DNA from 3 places in the Listeria aquatica genome. Region 3 is predicted to be linked to each of the others. Evidence: predicted binding sites of a transcription regulator. Region 3 holds the regulator's gene; each other region holds the start of a gene.

Region 1 (10,654 bases), on a different contig from region 3:
CATGAGAGACAATTAACTCATCGCCATTTGCAACAAATTGAACAAGATGTTCCGCGGTTTGGTCTAAAGCTTTTTTTTGTGCGTGAGCGCTGGCGTCGTCTGAAAGAATAGCATTGCCGCCGAGTGCCACAACAACCTTTCTGTTTTTCATAAATACTCCCTCGCAATCATCCTTTAGGAACTTGTTGAGTGATACAGTGAATATTTCCGCCGCCAAGTAAGATTTCGCGTGCAGGAACACCAACAACTTCACGGTCAGGATATAGTTTTATAAGCATTTCGCGTGCTAAGTCATCATTTGGGTCACCAAACAAAGGAAAAACTATCCCTCCGTTTGCTGAATAATAATTGATATAGCTTGCTGCGAGGCGGTCACCTGCTTCACGTGGAAGTGTTCCATCAACAGCATCAACACCGCGGCTCTCTTCTTCTGTAATTAAAATTGGTTTTGGAACTTGCAGCTTGTGTACTTTTAGTTTGCGTCCCTTTGCATCCGTTTCGCTCTCTAAAATATCAAGACATTCCTTTGAAATTTTATACTGTGGATCTGACTTGTCCTCAGTCCAAGCAAGTGCCACTTCACCAGGAGCAACATAATTCAAGATGTTATCCACGTGACCGTTCGTTTCATCCAAATAGATTCCGTGTTTCAACCAGATTATTTTTTCAAGATTTAAGTACTCTTTTAAGATTTGTTCAATTTGAGCTTTTGAAAGTTCAGGGTTGCGTCCTTCGGAAAGTAGACATTCTTCCGTTGTAATTAGTGTTCCTTCACCATCAACGTGGATAGAACCACCTTCAAGAACAAAATTTTCCAAACGATAGCGATCGGCAGATTCAAGTTCGGCGACTTTTTGAGCGACTTGATCATCTTTGTCCCAAGGGAAATAAAGTCCGTCAACAAGCCCTCCCCAAGCGTTAAAAGTCCAGTCAACGGCGCGGATTTCATCCTGATCATTTTTTACAAAAGTAGGGCCACAATCACGCATCCATGAATCATTGTTATCGATTTCAACGGTTTGTACATAATCTGGAAGCATGTGGCGTGCGTTGCTATATTGAGCTGAAGAAACGCCTACAGTAACAGGTTCAAATTTTGCAATAGCAGTTGCTACGGCTGTAAAAGCATCTTGTGCAGGTTTGGCTCCGTTACGCCAGTTGTCGGGACGTTCAGGCCATAGCAAGTAGCAACCACGATGTTCTTCAAACTCGCCAGGCATTCTGAATCCATCTTTTCTAGGGGAACTATCTAAAGTTTTCAATCTTTTTCATCCTTTCTGTTTTTCTTTTGTTTACCTGCCATGTGAATACAAATTTCCCCAATAATAAAGGCGGCTATAGCGCCGATTAGAATAGGGACTTTTTCGTTCAATTCAGCCGCGGAACCATTTAGTGGTACAGCCGAAAAGATAAGTGTAATCACAAGGAGTACAACAGGGATATAGGTAAACAAGTGTAAGAGTATTTTTCCGCCAAATACTTTAAATGGGCGCGGTCTGTCTGGATCGATTTTCCGTAGTTTTAAGAAAGCTGGAAACATCATAATGTAGGAAGCAAGAAGCGCTACCACATTTAGCGCAAAGAACGCCCAGAAAATGTTTTCATTTGGGATAAGCGGTGCAACAATAACGAGCGCAGAAGCGACGATACCATTTAAAATGCTTGCGCCGATGGGCATTTCGTTTTTCTTGTTTTGGACACCAAATACACGTGGTAAATCGTGGTTTTTAGCAGCGTACATGGCAACGTAGTTCACGCCAAGTGCCCAAGATATAAGATTGGCGATTAATGTGTACATAAACATGATGCCAATGATAATGACAAACGGATTTAGCTTGCCGACTAGCATGATAAAGCTATCGATCATACCACCGGATGTCGATAATTGCGAAGTTGGGATTGCAGCTCCCATACCGAATGCTGCGAACAAGTAAAAGAAAGCAATTAAAATACCACCGATGATAATGGCCTGTGGAATTTGTTTTTTTGGATTTTCCATGTCACCTGCAAGTGTTGTGACAACTTCGAATCCAAGAAAATTAAATAAGATAATCGAGATGAAAGACAAACTATTCAAGTCGAAACTTGGTAAGAGTGCCTTTCCAGAAAAGTCGTTAGCAAGTCCTTTTGTGACAGCAAAATAAATGCCTAAAATACCAAGGCTCAACATGATGAAGACTTTGCAAAAAGCTGCTAAATTCAAAATCCATTTACTGTCGCTGACTGGATAACAACTGATGAGCACAACGAGCCAAATAAATAGTAGTTGGATGAGGATAGAGATAGGCGTGCTTAGATGTAGCTTGAAAATTTGTGTAGCTACTTCCATGAATAGCACGGCGAGACTTGCCATCCAAATTGGATAATTAATCCAGTAAAGCCAAGCAACACGGCTGCCCCATCTGTTTCCAAATGCACGTTTCACCCAGTCGTAAATTCCGCCCTCATCATCATAGGTAGTTCCGAGCTCCGCGGATATGAGTCCGTAAGGGAGGAAAAACAAAATGAGCAAGGCGATCCACCAGAAAAATTGGGAAGAGCCAATAGCGGCTGCTGGGGCAGCGGATTCAACGACTAAGATAACGCAGACAGCCATGAGAACTGCATCAAACAAGCGAAACTTTTTCTTTTTCAAAAAAACCACTTCCTCTTTTAAGTGGGAAGAAGGAAAAGCTCCTTCTTCCTGGATGGTTATTTAGTTATACTCAGTCAACATAGTTCCTGAGTAGTTGTTGGATGTCAGCATCGAATTTTGTGCAAGTAGCTTCTTCCGCATAGTTTAGATAAGGTTTAAGGAAATAAACGAGAAGTGAGCGCATTGCGGTTAAGCGGTTTTCAGCTTCGTCAAGTACAACTGAAAAAGGTGCGTCAAGAACTTCATCGGTTACTTCTTCGCCACGTGTTGCTGGTAAACAGTGCATAAATTTGACATGTGGCGCAGCTTTTTTCACTAGATCTATATTGACTTGATATTTGGGATAGAACACGTTCATTCTTTCTTCTTCGGAAAGTTCAGCTTCATAAAGTCCGTACCACACATCTGTATAAATGAAATCAGCATCTTTAAGTGCTTCATCAGCATCTTCTGTTACTAAAACACTTCCGCCAGAAATTGCACAGTTTTTACGACCGATTTCTAAGTGATGTTCTTTAAGTTGAAATCCTTTTGGTCCAAATTGAACAAAGTCCATTCCAAGTTTTGTAGCCATGAACATAGTTGAAGCACAAACTTGTGTAGCATCGCCGACAAAGACGATTTTGCAGTCTTCAATTCGTTTACCTTCAGGAAGATGTTCAATCATTGTAATCGCATCCCCGAGTTCTTGCGTAGGGTGGTTGTAATCACTCATTCCGTTAATGACAGGAATAGTTGCATCGTTGGCAAGTGCGACGACTGTATCGTGACGTTCAACACGTGCCATTAAAATATCCACTAGGCGTGATAAAACGCGCGCTGTATCGCCGACGCTTTCGTGTCCGCCGAGCTGGATTTGACCAGGAGCGAGGTACTGAGCGTGACCACCAAGTTGAGTCATCGCAGTTTCAAAAGATACACGAGTCCGCGTTGAAGATTGCTCGAAAATCATACCAAGTGATTTATTGCGTAAAATAGGGGGATAATAGCCACTTTTAATTGCTTCTTTTAGTTTTAATGCCAAATCAATTAAATACACTATCTCTTCTTTTGTAAAATCGTTCGTATCAATGTAGTCTCTTTTTTTAATCATTAGTTTCACCTCAAAAGTAAGTTTGGGAATCACACGGGCATACTCGAGTATTTCTTTGCCACAGCAACATCATAGTATATGCAAGTTTGTTTGGAAATGCTTTTTAAAGCTTTAAAAACGAAGGAAAAAAGATTGTAACCTGTTACTTTTTGAGTAACAAAGATGCAAATGCAAACGGAAAGGAGAAACTATATTTTTGCGGGAAAAAGGAGAGAGGCTACACTAATTTGTAAAATAATACACTGAAATTTGAGAAGCGATACCGTATTGATTTATGATACACTAACAGTTTCTAGTTTGAAAAATCATTAAAAATGGCTGATATAAAGGAATTCTATTTTTAATACACTAAGTTGGCACGGAACTTGCAATATAATATTTAGGCGAAGTTGCGATGAAAATGGAAGCGGTAAAACTTTTTATTGCGTAGCTTTAGTAGAAGGATTTGAAAACTTGAAGGGGGGCGGTTGAAAAAGGGAGAGCCGTCTTCTGAGCAGGAAGCTATCTGAAACTAACTTAGCTCGCCTGTTTGGAAAAAATTAAACTATTTAGGAGGTAAAAAAATGGTAGGAATTATCCTCGCGACCCATGGGGAATTTGCTGCAGGGATCTTACAATCTGGTTCCATGATTTTCGGAGAACAAGAAAATGTTAAAGCGATTACTTTGATGCCGAATGAAGGACCAGATGATGTTAGAGCGAAAATGGAAGAAGCCATTTCTAGCTTTGATAATCAAGATGAAGTACTATTCTTAGTCGATCTTTGGGGTGGTACTCCATTTAACCAAGCAAATAACCTATTTGAAGACCACAAAGATAAATGGGCAATCGTGGCAGGGCTTAACCTTCCGATGCTGATCGAAGCATATGCTTCCCGTTTTACAATGGAATCAGCGCAAGAAATTGCTGCACATATTATCGAAACTGGTAAAGAAGGTATCCGTATCAAACCGGAAGAACTTGAACCGAAACAAGAAACAGCAGGAGGAGCTCCAGCTGATGCACAACCAAAAGAAGCACTTGCGCCTGGAACGGTTGTTGGCGACGGAAAAATCAAGTTTGTTTTAGCGCGAATTGACTCTCGCTTGCTTCACGGTCAAGTGGCAACAGCTTGGACAAAATCAACACTTCCAAACCGAATCATTGTTGTATCAGATGCGGTTTCAAAAGATGATCTTCGTAAAAAACTAATTGAACAAGCTGCACCTCCAGGTGTTAAAGCGAATGTTATTCCAATTAATAAGATGATCGAAATTGCAAAAGATCCACGTTTTGGAAATACGAAAGCACTCTTATTATTTGAAAATCCTGAAGATGTGTTACGTGTTGTCGAAGGTGGCGTTGACATTGGAGAAGTGAACGTTGGCTCGCTTGCGCACTCTGTTGGGAAAGTCGTTGTAAGTAAGGTTCTTTCGATGGGACAAGAAGACGTCGATGCTTTCGAGAAACTGAAAGAAAAAGGTGTTAAATTCGATGTTCGTAAAGTTCCAAATGATTCACGTGGAAACATTGATGAACTTTTGAAAAAAGCAGAAGCAGAATTAAAAAAACAATAGAAGTAACGTAAATAAAAAAGTAGGAGGTCAATTATGACTATAATATCAATGATTTTAGTAATAGTTGTTGCCTTTCTTGCGGGGATTGAAGGGATTTTGGATGAATTTCAATTCCATCAACCGCTTGTGGCATGTACGTTAATCGGTTTAGTAACTGGTAACTTAACAGCGGGAATCATTCTTGGGGGAACTCTTCAAATGATCGCGCTTGGTTGGGCAAACATTGGTGCAGCTGTAGCTCCCGATGCTGCACTTGCGTCCGTTGCATCAGCAATTATTTTAGTATTAGGCGGACAAGGTGTTAGTGGGATTCCTTCAGCGATTGCTATTGCAATTCCACTTGCAGTAGCAGGTCTTTTCTTAACAATGATCGTTCGTACGCTAGCTGTTCCGATCGTTCACTTGATGGACGGTGCGGCAGAAAAAGGGAACATTCGTAGGATTGAATGGCTTCACATTGGAGCGGTTTGTATGCAAGGTTTACGTATTGCAATTCCTGCAGCAGCACTTCTTTTCATTCCAGCACATACAGTGCAATCATTCCTAGAATCAATGCCAGCTTGGTTAACAGATGGTATGGCAATCGGTGGGGGAATGGTCGTAGCCGTTGGTTATGCACTTGTTATTAACATGATGGCAACAAAAGAAGTTTGGCCATTCTTCATCCTTGGTTTCGTCCTCGCTGCGATTTCCGAACTTACACTTATCGCGCTAGGAGCAATCGGTGTTGCGCTTGCGCTTATCTATCTGCAACTTTCCAAAATGGGTGGAAACTCAAATGGCGGTGGAGGCGGCGGAAGCAGTTCCAATGATCCGCTTGGCGATATACTAAACGATTATTAATCTGGAAAAAAGGAGGAAAAGAAAATGGCAGAAGAAAAAATTGAATTAACGAAACGAGATCGTCTGAAAGTCGCTTGGCGTTCAACGTTTATCCAAGGTTCTTGGAACTACGAACGTATGCAAAATGGCGGCTGGGCATTCTCGATGATTCCAGCAATTAAAAAATTATATAAATCAAAAGAAGATCGTTCTGCGGCGTTAAAACGTCACCTTGAATTTTTTAATACTCACCCATACATTGCTTCTCCTATTCTTGGGGTAACACTAGCACTGGAAGAAGATCGTGCGAAAGGTGCTCCAGTTGATGATGTAGCAATTCAAGGGGTTAAAGTAGGTATGATGGGACCACTTGCAGGTGTTGGTGATCCTGTGTTCTGGTTTACTGTTCGTCCAATGCTTGGTGCGCTAGGAGCTTCACTTGCTATGAGTGGAAATATCCTTGGACCAATCATTTTCTTCGTTGCATGGAATATTATCCGTTGGGGCTTCATGTGGTATACACAAGAATTTGCTTATAAAGCTGGTTCTAAAATTACAGAAGACCTTTCTGGTGGTTTGCTGCAAAATATTACAAAAGGTGCATCGATACTTGGTATGTTTGTGCTCGCCGGGCTTGTTGAAAGGTGGGTTTCGATCAAGTTTATGCCGGTTATCTCTAAAGTTAAATTAGATGATGGTGCGTATATTGATTGGGATAAACTTCCAAAAGGTGCCGCAGGAATTCAAAAAGCCCTTGAACAGCAAGATGCTGGTTTATCACTTACAAGGGTCAAAGTTACAACTTTACAAGATAACTTGGATAATTTGATTCCTGGACTTGTTCCGCTACTTCTTACATTCTTATGTATGTGGTTGCTTAGAAAGAAAGTCAGCCCGATCATCATTATCCTTGGTCTATTCGTTGTCGGTATTGGTGGACACGTAATCGGACTTCTATAAGAAACTTTCGGCGGGTATTCTGCTTGGAAAATGTAGAAGCTTGCTTTGAGCGGTTGGTGATTAGTTGCATCAGCCGCTTTTTTATTGGCTTCTTGAAGAAAGAAACGTATAATTAAATGAAATAAATAATAAGAAATGGAGCGAGGCTAATTGGTTCAATCGATCAATACGAAAGTCGACTTAACGGAGGATGCTACTGCGTTTACTGGACTGACAGATTATGGGAAAATCATGATTGGCGACAAAGGATTTGAGTTTTTTAATTCTCGAGATGTGCGCAAGTTTATTCAAATCCCTTGGGAAGAAGTGGATCAAGTCATCGTTTCAGTGATGCTTAGAGGAAAATGGATTCCGCGCTTTGCGATTAAAACAAAACGCAATGGGACCTATACTTTTTCGGCTAAGAAACCAAAGCTCGTACTTCGTGCGATTCGCGTATATGTCGATCCGGCTAATATGGTTCCTTCGCAAAGCTTCTTTGATGTCATTAAACGAGCTTTCCAGTCTAAATTTAAGAAGAAAAAATAAGAACGTCTTTATCTTTATTAATGATAGATGCAAAAAAACAGGCCGAAATTTTCGACCTGTTTTTGTATGGATCAAACTTAGAGTTCTTTCATTGCGTCGTCAAGCACTTTTTTCAGTGTATCTGCAGAAGCTTTCATTTTTGCTTGTTCTTCTTCAGTTAATTTCATTTCAACGATATGGCGAACACCACGGCGGTTAACAACAGCTGGAGCGCCGATATAGATATCGTTTAAATTATAGTGACCATCTAGATAGACAGAAAGAGGTAAGATAGCATTTTCGTTGTTTAAAATGGCTTGTGTGATACGTGCGAGTGCAGCGGCGATTCCGTAGAATGTAGCGCCTTTTTTGTTAATAATTTCGTAGGCAGCATCACGAACACTTTCGAAAATCGTGTTCATCGCTCCTTGTTCGTCTTCTTTAATCCATTCGGAGATTGGAAGTCCACCAACAGTTGTATGGCTCCAAGCTGGGAATTCAGTGTCGCCGTGTTCCCCGAGAATATATCCGTGCACATTTCGAGCGTCCACTTTTACATAGTCAGCAATTGAAGAGCGGAAACGAGCTGTATCTAAACTTGTTCCGGAACCGATAACACGTTCTTTTGGAAGTCCGGAGAATTTCCAAGTTGCGTAAGTTAATACATCAACAGGGTTTGATGCAATTAGGAAGATCCCATCAAAACCGCTCGCCATGACTTCGTCGATAATTCCTTTCATAATTTTGATATTACGGTTTACTAGGTCAAGACGAGTTTCACCAGGTTTTTGTGCAGTACCTGCTGTGATAACAATTAGATCGGCATCGCCGCAATCGCTATAATTAGCGGAATAGATTTTCTTTGGTGTAGAAAACGGGACAGCGTGGCTAAGGTCAATTGCATCTCCAATCGTTCTATCTTTATCGATGTCGATGATACCAAATTCTTGTCCAATTCCAAGGTTAACGCACGCAAATGCATAGCTAGAACCCACAGCGCCATCACCAATCAAAATAATTTTTTGGTGGTCTTTAATCATACAACTTCCTCCTTAGAAAACTTTTTACTAACACAGTATAACATTTTATTACAGTTTGTGAAACTATGAACGTCCTTAATTTGGAAATTTGTACTAATGAAATTTTGTAAGCGCTATAATACAGTTTGTAATCCTTTTCATTCCAAATAATGATGCGAAAAATTTTGAGAGCTCGAAAAATTGCGATACAATAGAAGAGTAATAACAAAGTTTCACTCTAGTTTTTGTTTACCATTAATTATGGGAAGATAAACATTTTGTTTAAAAACAAACAAGTGGGGTAAACTTTAGTTGTTAAAGAATACAAATTGAATGAGTGGAGTGGATTTTTTATGGCAACGACATTAGAAGTTCAAAAAAGAGATACGAAACCGCATTCACAAGTGACAGAAGTACGTGAATCTGGACGTATCCCAGCGATTATTTATGGTTATAAAACTGAAAACGTTCCTGTTTCGGTTGATGGACTTGAATTAATCAAAGCGGTACGTGAACACGGAAAGAACGCAGTATTCGCTGTAAATGTTGGTGGCTCAAAATTTAATGTGCTGCTACATCAATATCAAAAAGATCCTATTAAAGATGAAGTTATTCACGTTGATTTCCTTGCTGTTAATATGAGCGAAGAAGTAGAAGCTGAGGTTCGGATTGACCTTGTTGGTGAATCTGTTGGTGTGAAAGCTGGCGGCGTATTGCAGCAAGTTCTATATGAAGTAAATGTGAAAGCAACACCAGACAAACTTCCAGAATCAATTGAAGTCGACATTTCGAAACTTGAAATTGGGGACTCGCTTGCTGTTAGTGATCTTGAGGCAGGTTCCGATTATGAAGTAATTACAGATGGTGAGGAAGCGATCGTAACGGTTGCGGCGCCACGTGTTGAAGAAGAAGTGGAAGCAGACACAGCTGCTCCTGAACCAGAGGCTACTCATGGAACTGCTGAGGAACCGGTTGAATAACTACGTTTGAAAAATGAAAGTAAAAGCGCGATGCCGTAAGGTGTTGCGCTTTTTTTGTGGAGTGGCGGAAACTTTAAAAACCACTAGAATCATGTTATAATCAAACAAATAATCATTACAGAGTGAAAACCAGTTCGCAAGGTGAAGTGGTTTTATTGAGCGGGGAGAATAGCAATGAAGATGATTGTAGGACTCGGTAATCCCGGGAAGAAATATGAACGAACACGGCATAATGCAGGTTTTATGGTAGTGGATGAACTGAGTTTTCGCTTTCAAACACCATGGAAAAGCACGAAATTTAATGGAATGATCAGTACGCCGATTATTAATGGAGAAAAAGTGATGCTTGTGAAGCCGTTAACTTTCATGAATGCTTCTGGGGAGTGTGTGCGTCCGTTGATGGATTATTATAATGTTGAAATAGAAGATTTGGTTGTGGTCTATGACGATTTGGACTTACCAATCGGGAAAATTAGATTGCGGCAAAAAGGAAGTGCTGGCGGGCATAACGGTATGCGGTCGTTGATTGCTCATTTGAAGACGCAATCGTTTGATCGGATACGCGTGGGGATTGATCGCCCGGAGCACGGTGAAATTATTCACTATGTATTAGGGGATTTTAGTAAAGTTGAGCAGCCGGAAATGATTGCTGCGATTAAAAAAAGTGCGGATGCAATTGAAGATGCTGTGAAGCTACCCTTTATTGATGTTATGAATCGTTATAATTAAGCATGCTTGGTCGGGTTTCCGAATGCCCGCTTGGCATGCTGCCTTACTCGTTTCAGAAAGAAGGAATTTTCAGAAAAAGAAAGAAGCCAGATTGGATTGAAGGAGAGGATCGTTTTGAAGGGCTTGAAACAGCTAATCTACGACCAAAAAGAAATCCGCGATATTGTAAGCGCGGTTGCAAATAAAAAAGAATCTCAGCTTGTTACAGGACTTTCAGGATCAGCACGTGCGCTTTTTGCAAGTGTCATTGAGAATGCGACAAAGCGTCCGGTACTTTTGATTACACATAATTTATATCATGCGCAAAAATTATATGACGATCTTTTATCGCTAATGGATAGTGATCGTTTGTT
Region 2 (10,654 bases), on a different contig from region 3:
TTAGGAACGATATCAAGTGCAGATAAGGCAGCTAAAAAAGGCGAAGAATTCCGTTTCAAAAAGAATTTTTCGTCTTTATGTTGAGCGATAAAAGCTTGTCCCGTATCCCCGCCGGCAGAAATTATCTCATATTCAGTTCCAAAGAAAATATCTTCCATCATTCAACACACCTTTTTGTGAAATCTTTCATCCACTTTATTTCTTTATAGTGTCGCTAAAAAGATTTTACTTCGCAAACAGCTCGAAGTCAAGCAGTCATACGTTCGGGGATGTAGAAAATGGTAAAAAAATCAAATTAAAATCGCGCTTTCATGCCTTTTTATGATTACGAAAAAGACGTACCTTTTTTTCAAGATACGTCTTTCCTCTTGCTTATTTTACTTCTTTTTTTACAATGGGTTCCATTCCGTTCGAATTTTTACGAAGGAATAGAGTTAAAATACATGCCACAACACTAGAAATCGCTGCAACCATAAAGGCTATTTCAATTCCGTGTACAAGAACATGGTTAGCGATTTGTTCTTTCGTTTTGCCTACCACATCACTTGCGGTTAGTGTTTTAGCAAAGGACGCTGAACTTTTTGACATTACAGTGATTAAAGCAGCTGTTCCAATTGATCCGGCAACTTGTCGCATGGTATTAAACATTGCCGATCCATGTGAAGCGAGTGAAAGTGGTAATGAATTTAAAGCAGCTGTTTGTAAAGGCATCATGACCATTGCCATACCACTCGCTCGGATAGTTTGAACGATCATAATATACATCAGTGTGGTTGATTCATTCATATTAGTAAACATGAAGGTCGTGACGGCCATGATAATAAGACCAAGAAGGGAAAGATACTTCGCGCCAAATTTATCAAATAGTACACCTGTTACAGGTGATAAAATAGCTGTCATCAGTGCACCAGGAAGCAGGACAAGTCCAGAATCAAGCGGAGAAAATCCGCGTACGTTTTGCAAATAAATTGGTAAGAGTAACATGCCCCCAAAAAGTCCCATCACAACAAAAAAACTAATAATCGTAGTTAAAGTAAAAGTCGTGTTTTTAAAAACTTTAAAATTGAGTAAAGGCGTTTCTTTTTTACCTTCATAAAAAACAAAGAACGTAAGAGTAACCATGCCTAGTAAAATAAAGCCAAGTACATTCATTGTTAGCCAGTCGTGATCCCCAGCGTTACTAAAGCCAAGTAGCAAACTACCAAACCCGATCGTCGAGAAAATAACACCCCAGAAATCAAGCTTTGGAAATGTCCGTTTTCCGACATCGCTAAGAAGAAAAGCTGCAACAATGACATCTAAAATGGCAAAAGGCACGATTAAAAGAAATAAATCACGCCAATCGAATTGTTGGACAATCCAACCGGAAAGCGTTGGACCAATAGCAGGCGCAAAGTTCATCGCAAGGCCAATAAGCCCCATCGCCCGGCCCCTTCGTTCAAGCGGAAATAGGTTTAGAACCACGACTGTAAGTAATGGCATGACAACTCCTGCTCCAATAGCTTGAATCATTCTTCCAGCAATCAACATTGGGTAGTTTAATGCCAGTCCGCCTACAATAGTCCCAATTGCGAATGTAATCATCGCAAAAAGATATAACTGTCGAGTCGTAAATCTTTCAATTAAAAAAGCCGTAGTCGGGATCATAACGCCGTTTACAAGCATAAATCCTGTAGAAAGCCACTGCCCTTGACTTGCTGTAATATTGAAATCTTTCATGATGCTCGGCAAAGCAACGTTCATCAATGTTTGATTAAGGATTGTAACAAATGCCCCCATCAACATCACGATTAAAATTCCATTACGTTTAACCCCTGCCGCATGTGCTTTCATATTCATTCTTTGATCCCTCTCTCTAAAATTTCTATGATTCGTTTATGAGTCTCTAACATGGATAAAAGGGATTCTTCCCCTACATCAAGAAGTGGTTCGAGTCGGTCAAAAAAGAGCGCATACGTTTCTGCAGTCTTTCGTTCCCCGAGTTTTGTTAATTCAAGATTTAATGTGCGTCTGTTGTCTTCAACACGATTTCGCATTAAAAAATCCGCCCTAACAAGGCGGTCAACAATTCCAGAAGCAGTACTTTTCGAGACTTTCATTCGTTCCGCTAGTTCGCCAAGTGTCAAATGTGGTTCACGCTTTAACGTACTTAATGCAATTAACTGGGCAGTTGTGATCTCTTTTTTATCAGACTCCTCAGACAAGATCTGATGTGTTTTTTTGGAAACTTCTCGAAATGACAAGACAATTTCTCGAATCAACTTATCATCCATGTTCTTTCCTCCTTCAAACTGTTCGTTTGCGAATCGTTCGCACACGAACGATCAGCATATTATATTATACACTTCTCGTAATTATTGTCAACACTTTCTGAATGGATATTTTTTTTGAGAGCGCGCTCATTTTTACACACAAAAAAAGAGAAGGTCTCCCTTCTCTCCTCTATATTAGCGAACCGTTACAAATTCGCCACAAGATGCTACAATTTCGGCTTCAAATAATTCATGTACTTTTTTCGTAACTGGCCCTCTGCTTCCATTTCCAATTACTGAATCATCAACTTGTGTAATTGGCGTAACTTCAAGTGTTGTACTTGAAATAAAGACTTCATCTGCTGCCTTTAATTCTTCAAGAGAAAAATCTCTCTCTTCAACTGGGAAACCGCCTTTTTTCGCTGCATCAATGATGACTTGGCGAGTAATGCCATTTAAAATTAAATTGTCCGCAGCATGCGTCAACAAAACGCTATCTTTAACTATAAAAACGTTTGAAGCAGAGCACTCCGTCACGGTGCCGCCTCGATGTAAAATAGCTTCTAGTGCACCAGCCCGGTGTGCTTTATTTTTGGCTAAAATATTTCCAAGTAAGCTGATACTCTTGATATCGCAACGTAACCAGCGGATATCTTCATCAGTTATCGCTCGCCCACCTTCTACAAAGAGTGCTTCATCCCGTGGAACTTCACGAGCAGAAGCTGTTAAGATGCCCTCAAGTGGAAAATCGTCAGGAATAATATGATTTCTCGGAATTTGGATGCCGCGAGTTACTTGCAGGTAAATGTTTCCAGTATGAATATTGTTTTCTTTTGCAAGCTTTTGTAACAAGTTTCTTAAGACATCCTTTGCGTAAGGAATGACAAGGTCGATCTTGGCTGCGCTTTCGTACAAGCGATCAATATGTTCATCAAATGTAAAAAACTGACCGTTGTAAAGACGAACAACTTCATAGACTCCATCTCCAAACTGATAGCCACGGTCTTCCATGTCAATAGCAACACTTTCTCGCTCTACGATTTTATCATTGACTAGTACTTTCATCTTCGTCACTCCTTCAATTTAATAAAAGACTGCTACAGGGTACAGAAAAGCACCTGCAGCAGTAAAATTTTTCTTATTATACCTCTTATTTTGCCAATTTGTAAAGAGCTTCTGCATAGATAGCAGCCGCTTTTAGCAAATCATCAAAATAACTAAATTCATCTTTTTGGTGCATCGTATCTTCACGACCTGGGAACAAAGCGCCAAATGCAACGCCTGTTTCAAGGTGACGTGCATAGGTTCCACCACCGATTGCAAGGAGAGTTGCTTCTTCCCCTGTTTGTTCTGTATAAACTTGTTGCAAGGTTTGAATTAATGGGTGATCTTCTGGAACAAATAATGGTTTAGAATCATCATAATGTGTGTACTCTCCATTGTATTCTAAAACAACAGTTTCCATTTTATTTTTGAGCTTGTCCATATCAGCAGTTACTGGATAACGGAAATTTAGTCCAAATGTTCCACCTTCTACTTGATCGTAACGCAAAATACCGACATTCATTGTCAGTTCGCCACTTTCTTTGTCTTCGTAGTTGATTCCAAGTTTTGTTGCACGCGAATCGTTGAAAAGATAATCTCTTCCAAAAGTTACAAAGTCTCTCGCTGTTCCAGTTAACTCAAATTTCCCAAGGAAAGCAACAAGAAGAAGTCCCGCATTTACACCATTATTAGGTTCCATTGCATGCGCAGATTTTCCGACAATCGAAAGTGTGATATTTTTCTCAGTGACACTAAAATCACCTGTCACATCATGACTTTTAAGGAAGTTTTCAAATTCTTGTTTCAAGCCATCATTATCTTGAACTTCACTAAGGACAGCTTTTGCATGATCGGGCACCATATTATACCGCGCACCTGATTCGAGTGACTCAAGTTTAAAGGCTTCATAACCATCATTTTCGCTTTTCTTGAAGGAAACATCTAGTTCAGAAATCCCTTTTTCAGCATGAATAATTGGAAACTCAGCATCTGGCACAAATGCCATTGTTGGTTGTTCTTCCGTTTCAAAGTAGCGCTCCACACAGCTCATGCCACTTTCTTCATCAGAACCAACAATCACACGAATCCGTTTTGAAAGCGGAAGTCCAAGCTCTTTCACGATTTTAAGTGCATAATAACCAGCGATTGTTGGACCTTTATCATCTGCAACTCCACGAGCAAAAAGTTTTCCGTCTTTTAAAACAGGATCAAAAGGATCATTTGACCAACCATCCCCAACAGGAACAACATCCACGTGTCCAAGCACACCGACAAGCTCTTTTCCTTCGCCGTATTCGATGTGCCCCGCAACATTTCCTACTTCCTTCGTCGTGAACCCATCTTTTTTACCTAGCTCGATCATATAGTCCAATGCTCTTTTAACATCAGGGCCAAAAGGAGCGTCAGGTGTTTTTGCGTCGTCGTCACGGACACTTGGGATACGAAGTAAACCTTCTAAATCCTTTAGAAAATCCTCTCTTCGTTTTTCAATTTCTTCTTGCCAGTTAATTTCGCTCATATCGTTCATTCCTTCCATCATTAACTTCTGCCCTTCCATTGTACCCCCTTTTCCCGAGAGAGAAAAGCAGAAACTGTTTAATTTGACTTAAATTATTTCATAAATTCAATAATTGAATCGAAATTCCAATGGCTCATTTGCTTACTATACGCAATATCTAAATCGTTTAAACCATTTTCAGAAAGCTAGAGCCACTTATATGATTGATGCTCTCTAGATAGATGTATCTCTTTTATATTCTCAGTTTTTACCAAATAGAAAACACCTGAAATTTGATAATCAGGAAAAATTACGTTCCACGTATCATACAATAGAACTGGTGATGCACCTAGCCCCGTTTCTTCAAACACTTCGCGTATAAGACACTCCCTTTGCGTTTCACCGTATTCCATTTTTCCGCCGGGAAGATCATAAACCTCTTGTTCCATTCCCGATTTTTTTAAACCAAGAAAGGAATTCCCTTGAATAATAACAGCTTTTACCGCCGGAATGACAGGTTTCATTTTACAATTCCCTCCTTCTTTCGATAAAATGAAGTTGGATCATTAAATGTATTGTAACGCCCGTATTTTAGAAAATCCAATTTTTACGAAGGAGCGTGAATTCCAATGAAAAAAATCACCCCAAAATCCATTAGTGGTTTTATTACAAAGCGAGACGATGAGGGCTACAAAAATTTATACGGAAAAGTGTTAATCATAGCCGGAAACGAGATGTATGGCGGTGCTGGAATTCTTGCTGCACAAGGTGCCGTTTACAGTGGTGCTGGACTTACAACACTCGCAAGCCATCCGGTAAATCGTTCCGCCCTACACGCGAGACTTCCTGAATGTATGTTTTTAGATTGGACGAATCATGATGAGTTAGTTCGCTTACTGCCTACTTTTGATACTGTTTTGGTCGGCCCTGGACTCGGTCTTGACGGCGAAGCCTATCGCCTAATGGAGATCGTTTTAAGTGGCGTTAAAAAGGAGCAAAACCTTATTATTGATGGCGACGGGATTACACTTTATGCTCAAGAAGATTTACCGAAGCCTCGTGCCGCTTTGTTTTTCACTCCACATGCTGGCGAATGGAAACGTCTTGTTAACTGTACACCAGATGCAGAAAATAACCTCGAATGTGCAGAACTCCTCCAAGCTGTAGTCATTTTAAAAGGACACCGGACAAAGGTTTATGCGGAAGACGAAATCTGGTTAAATATGTATGGATCAGCTGCCATGGCAACTGGCGGCATGGGGGATACGCTCGCAGGAATTATTGCAGGTCTAATGAAACAGGCTTCTACCCCACTTGGAGGCGTTTTATCTGGTGTTTTTTTTCACAGTTATATTGGCGACACTTTAGCAAAAAAACGTTTTATTGTTTTACCAAGTGATATTGCCAAAGAACTCCCTTACTATTTGAAGATCTTTAGTGAAATGTCTGACACCCCTTATCCTTAATGAGGAGGAAATCAACATGGTAAAACTGAATATTATCGGGCCACCTGGTTCTGGAAAATCAACGCTTGCACGAAAACTTGGAAAAGCCGTCAATCTTTCACCCATTCATCTTGATAGCCTTTATTTTAAGCCTGGCTGGGTGGAAATCTCTAAGCAGGAATTATGCGAAAAGGTTCAGCTGTTGATCACACAACACAAAGAGTGGATTATGGAAGGTAACTATACGGAGACTTGGTCAAAACGCTTCCAAGAAGCTAATTTGACAGTCTTCTTGGATTTACCTAGACGAATTTATTTTTACCGTGTTCTAAAACGAAATCTATTAAGTCTCGGAAAAGTTCGTCCTGATTCTGCACAAGGTTGCCCAGAACGGATTGATTTTTCTTTCTACAAGTATGTTCTAGATTATCCGAAAAAACGCAAAGCGATCCTCAGAAAATTAGCCGAAGTTCCAGAAGAGAAACTTGTTGTCTTAAAAAGCACTCGGGAAATTGAGCGGTTTCTAATGGTGTATAGCAAGCAAAAAGTTTGAAGCTAGATTACGCAAAAAGCTTTCGTGCCTTGGCACGAAAGCTTTTTTATTTGATTCCCAGTTTTTCACGGACACGTGTTCCTCTTGGTCCAAACAATTTGTCTGAAAGATGTAGTTTAAAGGCAAGTAGCGCATAAGTAACGGCCCCGACTCCTCCACACAAAAGAATTAGGAAAAACGCTGTAATTTTGTGGTCCGGACTTAAAATATGTGCAAGTGGGAAATAGAAAATACCCACAACAAGTGACATAATCAAGGTTAAAAAAGAAAATAAGGTCACACGCCTTGCAATAAGGGCAAAAGAAAAATGTGCATAGCGTTTAATAATCATAATCATAAAGATACAAGAAACTGCATACCCAAGCCCTGTGGCTAGAACAGAACCTTTGGCTTCAAACAACATAACAAGTGGCATTTGTAAAACGGACTTTGTGAGTAAACCTAACAATAGACCTAACACAGTGAATCGTTGCTCATCAATTCCTTGCAAAACGGCAGCTGTTACGCTAAAAAGTGAAAAAAGAATCGCAAATGGTGCGGAAAACTGTAAGAGCGCTGTTCCGGCATCACTTGCTTGGAAAAAGACAGTGAAAAGCGGACGAGCTAGCAAAGTAATCCCAATACATGCCGGAATCGTCAGAAACAACAAGATTTGAAATACATCATTTAACTGACGTTTCACTTGTTCATGCTCTTTTCTAACATAAGCGGCTGTAACAAGCGGAACTAATGCCATTGAAAAAGCAATCGCAAGCGTTCCTGGAATCAAAATAAGCTTCTGGATATCAAAGTTAATAATCGCAACATAGCTATTGACTTTGTGAGCGGAAAGCCCTATATACTGCAGGACGCGCCCAAGTGTAAATTGGTCAATCAGCTGATAGAGTGAAGTTGCAGAACCGACAATAATAAAAGGAATAGCTGACAAAATAATTTGCTTGTAAAGCGTTGGAATGGATACTCGAAGCTCTCCTCTGTCTTCTAGAAGCATTTGATCGAGTCCCTTTTTTCGTTTAGTGAAATACCACATCAAAATAGCTAAACTTGCAAGGGCTCCAACGAATGCAGAAAATGTAGCTAAACTAATAGCTGTCACAACCGAACCTTTGACGATATACATAACAACAAACGTGCTGCCAAGTAAAAAAGCAATCCGAACGATTTGCTCGACAACTTGCGAAACAGCCGAGGGACCCATTGAATTGTATCCTTGGAAAAAACCACGCAATAAGCTCATTACAGGAATAATAAGAAGTGCGAAGCTCACTGCACGAATCACTCGGATACCATCTTCAAGACTATACCCTCCCTCTAATTGTTGCAGACTAGCAAGGAAAGGTGCAAGAGAATACATCGCGATAAAACAAATGATACCAGAAAGAATCATTAAGTAAACGCCAGTTTTAAATAATCGTCGTCCGATTTTATACTCTTCCATCGCATTATATTTGGCAATATATTTAGCAATGGCAAGTGGAATTCCTGCTGTTGCTACACTCAAAAAAAGTTGATACGGCACATAGCCAAAGTTATATAGTAATGCCGGTTTATCTCCGCCAATAATAGCGTAAAACGGGATAACGTACAAAATCCCGAGCACTTTAGAAATCAGTGTCCCGAGAGTTAAGATAAATGTTCCGCGAAGTAATTTCGAACCCATCCTTAAACTTCCTTTACTTTAATTTAAAATAATCTCTTGTCTACTTTACCATTTAATGATTTAAAAAAAAAGAAGGAACTAAAAAAGAACAGGAAAAAGCTGCTCTTTTTAGTGGCGTTCAACTTTTTTTATCGAATAAGCAGAAGCAATTCCTAAAATAATAAGCATAAGTGGCACAAGCACACCTTGCAGAGAAAAGCCACCATTTACAATGCCTAAAATGACGGAAAAAATCATGTAAGCAATATATAGAAATTGAACGATTATGCTTGTTGTGACACCCTTTCGAAGTCGTCTGTAAACAACGAAAAATAAAACAGTAAATAATAGAAAACAAATGATATTGATAGATGTATTGATGAGTGCTTCTCGAATAATGGTTTGCGAGACTTTCATAGCTGGTAAGGTCAAAAGTACTGATACAAAACCGATGATGGCAAGCAGTGCCTGAAGAAGTGAAAGTAAGGCGATAATCAGTGAGATCGTTTTGGCTTGTTTTAAATACATTTCTTGCACGTTTTTCCTCTCCTTTATTACTAGAAACTTTACCATAGCTACCCTTTCTCGGTCAATCCTAACATGGAAAACCAAAAAGGATAAAAGACCTAACAAAGACCTCTCTTTTAGTTCAATCGACTTAAATTCTATATATTTGTGAATGTTTTCACGTGAAACTATTTACAAACTTTTTTTGCTAAGTTATACTATGTTTGTAATTAAGATAATACATCAAAAGAAATGAGGCAAAGTCGACTGCCACAATTTTTTTTGAGCAGCAGGGACAACAAATGTCTTACTTGGACGAAAAAAGTCCCTAAGATTAGGAGGAAAAGAAAATGGCGATTAAAGAAGAAACAAGTCGTGAAATTCTAGAAGTTCAAAAAATGATTGATAAGCTTGCAACTAATGGACAAAATGCTCTCAAAGAATTCGAAAGCTTTACTCAAGAGCAAATTGATCATATTGTTCACGCCATGGCACTTGCCGGACTTGATCAGCATATGCCGCTTGCAAAGATGGCGATTGAAGAAACTGGTCGTGGTTTATATGAAGATAAATGTATTAAAAATATTTTTGCAACTGAATATATTTGGAATAATATCAAAAATGATAAAACAGTTGGGATTATTAATGAAGATAAACAAAATGGAGTTATTGAAATCGCTGAGCCTGTGGGAGTTATCGCTGGCGTCACACCTGTAACGAATCCGACTTCTACCACTCTATTTAAAGCCATTATTGCGATTAAAACCAGAAATCCTATCATCTTTGCTTTCCATCCAAGTGCACAAAACTGTTCGGCTGAAGCTGCACGTGTTGTTTATGAAGCTGCTGTAAAAGCTGGCGCACCCAAACACTGTGTGCAGTGGATTGAAAAGCCTGCAATTGAAGCGACAAAACAATTGATGAATCACGATCAAGTTTCTCTTGTGCTTGCAACTGGTGGTGCTGGCATGGTGAAATCTGCTTATTCAACAGGAAAACCCGCACTCGGCGTTGGTCCTGGTAACGTTCCTGCTTACATTGATAAAACGGCTAAAATCAAACGTGCCGTAAACGATATTATTTTATCCAAATCTTTTGACCAGGGTATGATTTGTGCATCTGAACAAGCTGTCATTGTTGATAAAGAAATCGTGAAAGCGGTCAAAGAAGAGTTTCTTGCTAATGATTGTTATTTTGTAAAAGGAACTGAATTTAAAAAATTAGAAAGTTATGTCATTCATCCTGAAACGGGTTCGCTTAATCCAAATGTAGTTGGAAAATCCCCTGCTTGGATCGCTGAGCAAGCTGGATTTAAAGTTCCAGAAACTACTAAAATTTTAATTGCAGAAATTAAAGGGGTCGGAAAAAACTACCCTCTTTCTCATGAAAAACTTAGTCCAGTTCTTGCTTTTATTGAAGCAAAAGGGCAAAAAGAAGCATTTGACCGTGCTGAAGAAATGCTTGAATTTGGTGGTTTAGGACACTCTGCTGTTATTCATTCAACAGATAAAGAAGCTCAAAAAGCATTTGGTCTGCGTATGAAGGCTTGCCGTATCATTGTGAACGCACCTTCTGCACAAGGTGGGATTGGTGATATCTATAATGGATTTATTCCATCACTAACCCTAGGATGCGGGTCTTATGGGAAAAATTCCGTTTCTCAAAATGTTAGCGCCACTAACCTTCTAAATGTTAAACGAATCGCAGATCGGAGAA
Region 3 (10,654 bases):
TATTTAACAACAGCACAAGGCGCTTCAGCAAGTGTAATGATTTCTGCTTCACATAATCCTGTACAAGACAATGGAATCAAGTTTTTCGGTTCTGATGGCTTCAAGCTTTCAGACGATCAAGAGCTTGAAATTGAAGCTTTGCTTGACGAGACGACTGATAATTTGCCTCGGCCGAGTGCTGAGGGACTCGGAACTGTAAGCGATTATTTTGAAGGTAAACAAAAATACTTGCAGTTCTTAAAACAAACGGTTGATCAAAATTTTGAAGGCCTATTAGTGGCGCTTGATTGTGCAAATGGGGCTACGTCGAGCCTTGCAACACATTTGTTTGCAGATTTAGAGGCGGACACTGTGTCAATGGGCGCTTCGCCAGATGGTTTGAATATTAATGATGGTGTTGGATCGACACATCCTGAAGCACTTGCCGCATTCTTGAAAGAAAAAGAAGCGGATGTTGGACTTGCTTTTGATGGTGATGGCGATCGTGTCATTGCGGTTGATGAAAATGGAACCATTGTGGATGGAGATAAAATCATGTTCATTTGTGCTAAATATTTAAATGAACAAGGCTTGTTAAAACAAAACACTGTCGTTTCAACAGTGATGAGTAATCTTGGCTTTTATAAAGGCTTAGAAGAGCTTCACATTCATGATGTACAAACTGCTGTTGGAGATCGCTACGTTGTTGAAGCTATGCGGAGCGGGAATTATAATCTTGGTGGCGAGCAATCCGGACATATTGTTTTTCTTGATCACAATACAACAGGTGACGGGTTACTTTCTGGAATTCAGTTGATCAATGTGATGAAAGCGACCGGCAAAAAACTTTCTGAGCTGGCTAGTGAAATGCAGACGTACCCACAAAAACTCGTGAATATTCGCGTAACCGATAAACACGCTGTAACGGATAATCCGAAAGTTCATGCTGTTATTGAAGACGTTGAAACAGATATGGCTGGAAATGGTCGAGTACTTGTTCGTCCTTCTGGAACTGAGCCACTTGTACGGGTAATGGTGGAAGCGAAGACAGCTGAGGAAACTGAAGGTTACTGTAACCGAATCGCTGCTGTTGTACAAGAAGAAATGGGTTTAGATAACTAATTTTAAATGCATCCCGTTATCGCTTTTCGGTAGCGGGATTTTTTATTTAGAGAAAGGACTTGAAAAAATGACAGAACGAGCTCGAAAAATAAGCGCGAGTATAATTTTTATGCTTGGGTTTACACAATTTTATAGCTTTTTGAGTGCCGCTTATGGCTATTTTGCAAGTGAAGAAGGGTACGACTTTATCTGGAACTACTGGGTTATAGGCTTATTCATGCTTTTATTAGTTGGAGCGGGCTTTTTACTTTTAAAAAGTCATCCGACTCGAATCCCAGCGCTTATTGTCCTCCTTAGTTTTGTAGTTTTTCAAGGTTTATCAACGTATTTTTATCAAATTAAACCGCTAAGTGAATTAAAGCAAAAAATGCCCTTTAATTACACGAATCTAATCCTCACGGTTCTTGCATTCGCATTGTTTGTGGTTTTACTTTTTATTCGGATGAGCGATTCGACGAGTTCGGTTTTACAAAGTGAAGCGTGGAAGACAAAATGGCGAATTTCTGGGGCAATAACAGCATTACTAGCTGCGGGACTTGCTATTTGGGCGTTAATTATTATTGTGATGGAATATAGTAGTCCGGCGAAAAATAATCCATTTTTATTCAGTAACGATTTTGATGCAGTTTTTGCGGGGGTATGCATTATCTTGCTTATTCTGGCGGCAATTTGGACTTTTAGAAAAGGTTCTTACCTTTTGGCAGGGATTGTGTTAGGAATTGGGTTTATTTATTTGACGAATTATTTCTGGTTTGACGAGTGGATGCGCTATGCGGCTAAAAATGGTTTGAAATTTGGGAACGGAGAAAATCGCATTTTTGGCATCAATTTATTAATTGCTTTATTTGCAACTCTTTCTGGAGTCTTCCAATTAGTTGGTAAAAAAAGAACGTAATGCCAAGAGGCATTACGTTCTTTTTTGTATAGACCAATTTTGTTAGAATGACTAATTGTCATGCTTGACGGCATATACATTTTATTGTAAACTTAGAGAAGTTTCCTTGAATGATAAGAAAAAGGAGGATCGTTAAAAACTAAATAAAAGCGCCAGAACTGATTGCAGTCTATAAATGAGCGGGTGAAATTCCGGCTTATCTGAAATCAGTTGACGAGGAGGAGATTAATCGAGAATTCGGCGGGAGTCTCCCGGCTGTGCATGCAGTCGTTATGCTTTAGCTACAAACCAATCAGGTGACTGGTTGAACAGAGCGCTAAAGAACATGTGCATGACAACCTCCAAGGGAACGTGAAAAATAGGAGGCAGTAGAGAAATTGGATTTGTCTGCCTTAAATTAATTGGAGGCTTTTTATTATGTGTGGAATTGTTGGGTATATTGGAAGAAATAATGCAAAAGAGATTTTATTAAACGGACTTGAAAAATTAGAATATCGTGGTTATGATTCAGCGGGTATTGCGCTATTAGACCATGAACAAGTAACGGTGATTAAAGAAAAAGGACGCATTGTAGATTTGCGTAAGAAAGTGGGAAATGAGGCGTTTGGTGAAGTTGGGATTGGTCACACACGCTGGGCGACTCACGGTAAACCAAGTGAAGAAAATGCCCACCCGCATCAAAGCGCATCAGGACGGTTTGTTATTGTGCATAATGGCGTTATTGAAAACTATGCTTCACTAAAAGAAACATATCTAGAGGGTGCACTCTTTAAAAGTGATACAGATACAGAGGTTATCGTTCAACTCATTGAAAAATTTGCGCAAGAAGGATTGGAAACTAAAGAAGCAATTCGTAAGACTTTAGGGCTTCTTCACGGTTCTTATGCAATTTGTGTTATTGATAAAAACCTACCAGATACTCTTTTTGCAGCTAAGAATAAAAGTCCGCTTTTAATTGGCACTGGGACTAATTTTAATGTGATTGCAAGTGATGCAATGGCTGTATTAAAGGAAACAAGTGAATTTATTGAAATTGCTGATGAAGAACTTGTTATTTTGAAGCGCGATCAAATTGAAATTGAAACACTTGATGGGGAAGAAGTAGAACGTGCTCCATTTACTGCGACCATCGATGCTTCTGATATTGAAAAGGGCACTTATCCGCATTATATGTTAAAAGAAATCGATGAGCAGCCAGCTGTGATGCGCCGTATCATTCAAGCGTATCAAAATGATACTGGTGAAATTTCAGTCGATCAAGCCGTACTTGACGAACTTCTTGCCTCAGACCGTGTTTACATTATTGCTTGTGGAACAAGTAGCCACGCAGGTTATGTAGGAAAAGTGTTAATCGAACGTTTAGCAGGAATTCCTGTAGAAGTGCATATTTCAAGTGAGTTTGGTTATAATATGCCCCTTCTTTCAGAGAATCCGTTATTCCTATTCATTACGCAAAGCGGGGAAACAGCTGACAGCCGTCAAGTTCTTGTGAAAGTGAAAGAAATGGGGTACCGGACTTTGACGCTTACGAATGTACCGGGATCAACGCTTGACCGGGAAGCAGATCAAGCCATGTATCTTCATGCTGGTCCAGAAATTGCGGTAGCCTCAACGAAAGCTTATACAGCACAAGTAGCAGTGTTAAGCATTTTGGCTGTAGCGGCTGGGCGTGCTCGGGGAAATAAAGTTGCCATTCAATTTGATCTTGTATCGGAACTTGGGATCGCAGCGACGGCCATGGAAGCGATGGTTTCAAGCAAGGAACTTGTGGAACACATTGCAGGTGAATTTTTAGCAACAACACGCAATGCTTTCTTCATCGGTAGAAGTGTTGATTATTTCGTAGCTATGGAAGCGGCGCTTAAGTTGAAGGAAATTTCCTATATTCAAACGGAAGGCTTTGCAAGTGGGGAATTGAAGCATGGAACCATTGCTCTCATTGAAGATGAAACGCCTGTTTTTGCGATTATTACGCAAGAAAATATCAACTGGAACATCCGCGGAAATGTAAACGAGGTGTTAGCACGTGGAGCAAATGCTTGTATTTTCGCGATGGAAGGCTTAGAACAGCCGGGAGATCAGTTGGTGTTACCGCACGTTCATGAATTGTTAACACCGCTTGTTAGCGTCATTCCTTGTCAGTTGCTAGCTTACTACGCCGCTCTTCATCGGGATTGTGACGTGGATAAGCCACGTAATCTAGCGAAGAGTGTAACGGTTGAATAAAATCAAAAAAAGACAAGCTCGTAGAGTATCTACGAGCTTGTCTTTTTTTATGATTCAGTTAGTTCTTCAATTTCCGTGCTTAAAATTTCCCAGTCTTCCATTAGTGCCTCTGCTACTTGTTTTACGCTATCTAGTTCCTCTGTGATTTGTAGCGTTTTTTCATGATCGTTAAATACATCAGGTTGTGTTAGAAGCTGTTCAAGCTCCGCAATTTTGCTGTCGGCATCTTCCATCGCGGTTTCAACCCCTGCAAGTTTTCTAGTTTTTTGGCGGAACAATTTTTGGTTTTCTTTACTTTTTTGATAGGACTCTTTGCTACCAGAAACACTTTTTTCTTCAATTTGGCCAGTTTGAAGCTTTTCTTCAAATTCAAGTTGAGCAATTTCTTTTTCGTATGCTAGTTTTTCTAGGTAGTAGTCGTAATCGCCTAGATAAACTAGAGCTCCGTTTGGACTCAGTTCAACGACTTTAGAAGCAATCCGGTTAATGAAATAGCGATCATGTGAAACGAAAAGAATCGTTCCAGCGAAATCAATTAAAGCCGCTTCGAGTACTTCCTTACTCTCAATGTCAAGGTGATTAGTCGGTTCATCAAGAATAAGTACGTTAGCGCCAAGAAGGGTTAGTTTGGCAAGAGCAAGTCGGGCTTTTTCGCCACCACTCAGTGTAGAAACTAGTTTTAAAACATCGTCTTCAGAAAAAAGAAAATTGCCGAGTGTTGTTCGAATGACTTTTTCGTCAAGCTCGGGATAGTCGTCCCAAAGCTCCAGCAGTACGGTTTTGTTTGAAGAAAGTTTCGCCTGCTCTTGGTCATAATAACCGATTTTCACGCCTGCACCGAAGTGAAAGCTACCACTTAGTGGAGAAAGTTCTTGGATTAGCGTTTTGAGCAATGTCGATTTTCCGACTCCATTTGGTCCAACAAGTGCAAGACTATCTTGACGCTTCATTTCAAAGGTTAAGTTTTTCGAAACTGTTTTTTCTTTGTCATAGCCGATTGCAAGTTCTTCAACAAATAAAACATCGTTTCCAGAGGCACGCTCAAATTGAAAACCAAAGTGAGCCGCTTTTTCCGCTCCCTCAGGCCGGTCCAGACGTTCGATTTTTTCAAGCTTCTTTCGGCGGCTCTGCGCTCGTTTAGTGGTTGAAGCGCGAACCAAATTGCGGGCAACGAAATCCTCAAGTTTTCCAATTTCAGTTTGTTGCTTTTCAAATTCTTTCCATTCACGTTCTAGTTTTTCTTGTTTGAGAACCAAGTAGCGACTGTAGTTTCCCGTGTAGTGCTGCATTTTCGTACGGCTGATTTCATAAACTTGATTGACCACTTTGTCGAGAAAATAGCGATCGTGTGAAACAATCAAAAGCGCGCCCGCATAGTTTTGTAAATAATTTTCTAGCCAAGCGAGTGTTTCGATATCAAGATGATTGGTAGGTTCGTCAAGAATCAGCAAGTCTTCCTTTGATAAAAGTAGTTTGGCAAGCGCAAGTCGTGTTTTCTGCCCGCCACTTAGCGAGGAGACGAGTTTATCATAGTCTTCTTGATAAAACTTAAAGCCGTTCAAGATGGAACGAATTTCTGCTTCATACGTATAACCACCGCGTTCTTTGAAAAGATGCTGTAAGTTATCATAGGTTTCAAGCGCTTGTTTTGAAGACTCAGGGTCCTCATATAAACTAGTATCTGCAAGGCGTTTTTCCATCATACGGATCTCTTTTTCAAGCTCCAATAAATCATCAAAGACAGCAAGCATTTCATTCCAAATGGTTTTGCTTGATTCAAGTCCAGTGTTTTGTGCCAAGTAACCAATCCGCACATTTTTTGGATGTGAGATGGTTCCTGCATCATAGCCGATTTGTCCGGCAATAATTTTAAGAAGTGTCGATTTCCCAGCACCATTTCGGCCAACAAGCGCGATCCGGTCGTTTGTTTTCACTTCGAGTTTTATATTTTCTAAAATCACTTCTGCGCCAAAGTATTTTGCAATTTGTTGCGCTTGTAATAGAATCATTTTTCTCTCTCCCATCTCTATTAGTTTAGCTTAAAGCGGTTTATCATGCAATCACATAAAAAAATTATGTGAAATAGTTAGCTTTATTTGTGATTTTACAGTAAAATAAAATAGAACGGTCTGTTGAATTAAACAATTAAGTACTTTTTTTGGTTTTTTTGAGCAAAAAGATTGTGCATTGCTTGTGAAATGTTTATAGTAGTAAAGCAAGCATTGTGAAAGTAAGAACAGCTTCAAACTAAATTAACTGCAGATTTGTAGTCAAAAAAGTGAATTTTAAGGTAGAAAGGACGAATGAAGAATATGGATGAAACAACAAAAATCCCGCAGGCGACGGCGAAGCGTTTACCGCTTTATCATCGTTATTTGAAATATCTTTACGAATCAGGCAAGGAGCGCGTTTCTTCAGCGGAATTAAGCGAAGCTGTGAAAGTGGACTCTGCAACGATTCGTCGTGATTTCTCTTACTTCGGAGCGTTAGGGAAAAAAGGGTATGGCTATAATGTTTCTTACATACTTGATTTTTTTGGTAAAACATTAAGTCAAGATAAAGAAACTAATGTAGCCATCATTGGAGTCGGAAACCTTGGGATGGCTCTGCTTCATTATAACTTCATGAAAAACAACAATATCCGCGTTTGTGCAGCCTTTGACGTTGATCCTGCCAAAGTGGGTACGGTTCAACAAGAAATTCCAATTTATCATTTAAATGATATGGAAGAGATTTTGAAAGAAAATCAAGTGGAAGTAGTCATTTTAACGGTTCCAGCTGATGAAGCTCAGGAAACGGTAGATAAGCTCGTAGAAGCTGATGTGAAAGGAATTTTAAACTTTACCCCAGCGAGAATCAGCGTTCCTAAACAAGTTCGCGTACACCACATTGATTTGACGACGGAACTGCAAACGCTCATTTATTTCTTGGAAAATTATCCTTCCAAAAATTAAAGAAAGCTTTTGCGCCGGCATGAGAAAATCATGTCGGTTTTTTTCTGACTATTTTTGGGTAAAGAAAGGCGGAGAGCCTTGTTAAAATGATTGGGAGGTACAAAAGAATGAACTGGATTAAAAAATTGAACTGGACGCAGTGGGTAGCACTATTTATTTTTGCGTCAATGGCGGTGTCACTTGTTTTTACGGTATTTGAGATTTTCACCGCACCTGTTGAGCAACCCGTACACGGCCCAAAAGTAACTTTACAAAGTGACTATATTTTCTTATTGGTCGAAATTATTTTAGGGATTTTAATTTTGGCGCTTCCGTCAATTCTTGCAAGAAGTTTTAAGTTTGAAATTCCTGGACTCGTGTATTTATTGTTTATTATTTTCCTTTACGGTTCCATTTATTTAGGAACGATTCAAAAGTTTTATTCGATTGTTCCTTATTGGGACAAAATTTTGCATATTTTCAGTGGTGCGATGCTAGGAGCGATAGGTTTTTCTTTTGTAAGCTTGTTGAACTTCAATGAAAATGTTGTATTGAAAATGAAGCCAGGCTTTGTAGCTGTTTTTTCTTTTTGTTTCGCAGTCACACTTGGCGCATTTTGGGAAGTCTATGAATACACGTTTGATGGGTTACTTGGACTTAACATGCAACGCTTTGAATCATCAGGAGGCACGCCTTATGTTGGACGGGCAGCACTTGCTGATACGATGGGAGACATCATTGTAGATATTTTAGGAGCACTTGTTATTGCGATAATTGGTTATATCGCGCTTAAGAAGGGCTTACCGTGGATGAAGCAATTTACTTTTAAGCGGAAAAATTGGAAGAAAACCAAATGAAAATAAGCTCGGAATAAAACAAAAAAGAACAGAATCGTTAAATCTACCATTTCTACAAATGGCTTCATTGAACGATTTCTGTTCTTTTATTTTTGGCTAGTTAGTCTCGTTTTTTATTTCTCCTCTTGCTTTTCTTCATCTTTTTGTTTCGGGAAATTTTCCACATAGCTGTCTGAGTACTGCAACAACTTCCGACTAGCATCAAAGCGTTCTTTGATGGAGTCGTTTAGTGGCATTTTAGAGCCATCATAGTGGGTGGCTTTCCCAGTTTCAAAACTTTCATCTGGCGCGTACATATAATCATTAGCAAAATAGCTACCTTCAGGCATTGTATAACGCTCAGGAACAAAGTTTGTCTTAGAATTTAAAATGTCTTCCCCGAACATAATTTGATTATCCGTCTTGATACCAAGAAGATTTAGAACCGTTGGCATTACATCAATTTCCCCACCAATATTATTGATTTTCCCAGTTTTTTCAATCCCAGGAGCATGAAGGAAAAATGGAATACGATAATCATCAGCAGGTTGAGCTTTCAGTTCTGAGGAACGATTAATATATTTCTTTTGATTGTCAGGAAGTGCTGTCGTGTCGATAATATGGTGATCACCGTACATTACAACAACAGAATCATCCCAAATTCCTTTTGCCTTTAGTTCATCAATAAATTGACCAAGTTGTTTATCCGCATAATGTACGGCTTGGAAGTAATCTCCTAATTCCGTGCCTTCAAGATCAGCTGGAAGTGTCAATTCTTGTTTTTCTTCTGGAATTTTAAACGGCATGTGTGAACTTACAGAAATAAGCTGGGCATAAAAAGGCTCTTTATTTGTATAGTGCTCTTCAAGAACAGGCAGTGATTTTTTATACAAGACTTCATCACTTGCAGAAAATCCAATTTTGTCTTCGTCTCCAAAAAATGAACGATCATAAAATTTATCAAAACCAACTGCTGGATAGAAATTCTCACGGTTATAAAAGCTTGCATCGTTTGTATGGAACGTAGCAGATGTATAACCTTTCTTTCCAAGAACGCGTGGCAAGCCAGGAATGACTCGGTCTCCATAAGTTTGTGTGTTCGTGTAGTAGCCACTTGGGAATGTAGAAGTATAAACGGACCATTCCGCATCAGCTGTGTTTGATTTTGAAACGGTTTGGAAAAACGAATCAGAGTAAAGCGTTTCGTTTTGCAATTTGTCAAGCGTTGGCGTAATAGACTGCCCGTTTATTTTGACACTTGTCAAATTCCGCTGCAAGGATTCTAATTGAATGATAATCAAGTTTTTTCCTTTAGCTGTTCCAAAATATTTAGGATTTTTCTTCGGTGTTATTCCTTTTAGCTTTTGAACATTTTGAGCATTTAAATCAGCTGCACGAACATGGGCGGTTCCGGTAAAAGCAGTGGCGAGGTTAAAAGTAAACACGCCCATTTTTTCAGCACGTTTTGTATCACTGATAATGTTTTGATTCATCATGTCGTAAGTGAAAAGTCCGATCAGTAAAACCGAAATAGAAGCAAGAGCCCCAAACCAGTTACGCTTGATTCGAAAAGATTTAAAAGCAACGTGTTTTTTAAGTCGTAAGTAAAGAACGACAGGGAAAAGCAATAAATTAGCAAAGAACAACCAGTCATACCATTTAAGTAAACTTGAGGCACTATCTTTTACAACGCCAACCTCGCCAATTAGCGAGAAGCTGTGATAGGTTGGAATTTCATGATAGAAGCGGCTATATAAAACGAATACCAACATGAGTACGCCAACAATAAAGGTGAGCGAAGCGTAAACGTAAATATGATAACGTTCTTTGACGAATGCATGAACGAATAGAAGAATGAGAAAAACGAAAGCCAAATCTGCTATGAAGCTAAAAAAGCTTGGGTCTTGAAAAATTTGAAAATAAGCAAATGCAAATTGACCAACGATTAAAAGAAGATAAATGATTAGCAATGCTATAGCCTCTTTCTATTTTAAAATAATGGATTTGTACAAAGGCAACTTTTCCAATTATAGCTATTTTACAACAAACCCGATATAAGTACAAATATTCTCGTCAAATAAAAAATAATTTTATTTCTTTAATGCTATTGAACTTTAACGTGTAAAAATGTATGATAGAAAAAAGTTGTATTGAAGTAGAGGGAGTGTGAAAAAGTTTGTCTATCTTTAGAAAAAAACCGATTCATGATTTAATTCACAAAAATAAAAGTGGAAGTATCCAATTAAAACAAACCTTAAATGGAATGGATTTAATTTTGCTAGGTGTGGGGGCCATTGTTGGAACTGGGATTTTTATTTTACCTGGAACTGTTGCTGCACTTCATTCAGGACCTGCCATCGTCTTTTCATTTGTGATTGCGGCTGTTGTTTGTGCACTTGCAGCGATGTGCTATTCTGAATTTGCATCTGCTGTACCTGTTGCAGGAAGCGCGTATACCTATGGTTATGTGATTTTTGGTGAATTTATTGCGTGGCTACTTGGATGGGCGCTCTTGCTTGAGTACGGGCTAGCAGTGGCTTCTGTTGCAAGTGGTTGGTCTTCCTATTTAAATGCCTTTTTGAGAGGGTTTCATATCGAAATTCCAGCCGCATTTTCCAATTCTTTTGATCCTGCAAACGGGACATATATTAATATTCCAGCTA

Evidence for each region. Region 3 encodes Rex, which represses fermentation and respiration genes when NADH is low (regulators of the CRP and FNR family bind a similar motif). Its sites were predicted from a motif close to TTGTGAAATATTTCACAA; they were not measured.
Region 1: the regulator Rex is predicted to act here: its motif matches at 8,669-8,686, upstream of HB912_RS08180 (L-lactate dehydrogenase).
Region 2: the regulator Rex is predicted to act here: its motif matches at 9,105-9,122, upstream of adhE (bifunctional acetaldehyde-CoA/alcohol dehydrogenase).

Annotation. Positions count from the first base shown of each region.
Region 1 is NZ_JAARRM010000002.1:466,800-477,453, reverse strand. Features, by position in the region: gene arcC (carbamate kinase) at 1-151, opposite strand, end outside; gene aguA (agmatine deiminase) at 168-1,262, opposite strand; gene HB912_RS08210 (APC family permease) at 1,259-2,635, opposite strand; gene ptcA (putrescine carbamoyltransferase) at 2,706-3,728, opposite strand; gene HB912_RS08200 (mannose/fructose/sorbose PTS transporter subunit IIA) at 4,292-5,284, shown strand; gene HB912_RS08195 (PTS mannose/fructose/sorbose transporter subunit IIC) at 5,318-6,127, shown strand; gene HB912_RS08190 (PTS system mannose/fructose/sorbose family transporter subunit IID) at 6,152-7,066, shown strand; gene HB912_RS08185 (DUF956 family protein) at 7,217-7,594, shown strand; gene HB912_RS08180 (L-lactate dehydrogenase) at 7,672-8,610, opposite strand; gene HB912_RS08175 (50S ribosomal protein L25/general stress protein Ctc) at 8,946-9,572, shown strand; gene pth (aminoacyl-tRNA hydrolase) at 9,747-10,301, shown strand; gene mfd (transcription-repair coupling factor) at 10,416-10,654, shown strand, end outside.
Region 2 is NZ_JAARRM010000001.1:967,368-978,021, forward strand. Features, by position in the region: gene HB912_RS04770 (phosphotransferase) at 1-158, opposite strand, end outside; gene mdrM (multidrug efflux MFS transporter MdrM) at 373-1,839, opposite strand; gene HB912_RS04780 (MarR family winged helix-turn-helix transcriptional regulator) at 1,836-2,273, opposite strand; gene dat (D-amino-acid transaminase) at 2,448-3,317, opposite strand; gene pepV (dipeptidase PepV) at 3,403-4,815, opposite strand; gene HB912_RS04795 (NUDIX domain-containing protein) at 5,001-5,318, opposite strand; gene HB912_RS04800 (NAD(P)H-hydrate dehydratase) at 5,424-6,260, shown strand; gene HB912_RS04805 (P-loop NTPase family protein) at 6,277-6,792, shown strand; gene HB912_RS04810 (putative polysaccharide biosynthesis protein) at 6,839-8,452, opposite strand; gene HB912_RS04815 (hypothetical protein) at 8,561-8,959, opposite strand; gene adhE (bifunctional acetaldehyde-CoA/alcohol dehydrogenase) at 9,289-10,654, shown strand, end outside.
Region 3 is NZ_JAARRM010000004.1:100,369-111,022, forward strand. Features, by position in the region: gene glmM (phosphoglucosamine mutase) at 1-1,101, shown strand, start outside; gene HB912_RS10230 (hypothetical protein) at 1,169-1,996, shown strand; gene glmS (glutamine--fructose-6-phosphate transaminase (isomerizing)) at 2,414-4,222, shown strand; gene HB912_RS10240 (ABC-F family ATP-binding cassette domain-containing protein) at 4,270-6,231, opposite strand; gene HB912_RS10245 (redox-sensing transcriptional repressor Rex) at 6,535-7,176, shown strand; gene HB912_RS10250 (DUF2238 domain-containing protein) at 7,293-8,012, shown strand; gene HB912_RS10255 (LTA synthase family protein) at 8,126-9,961, opposite strand; gene bcaP (branched-chain amino acid transporter BcaP) at 10,168-10,654, shown strand, end outside.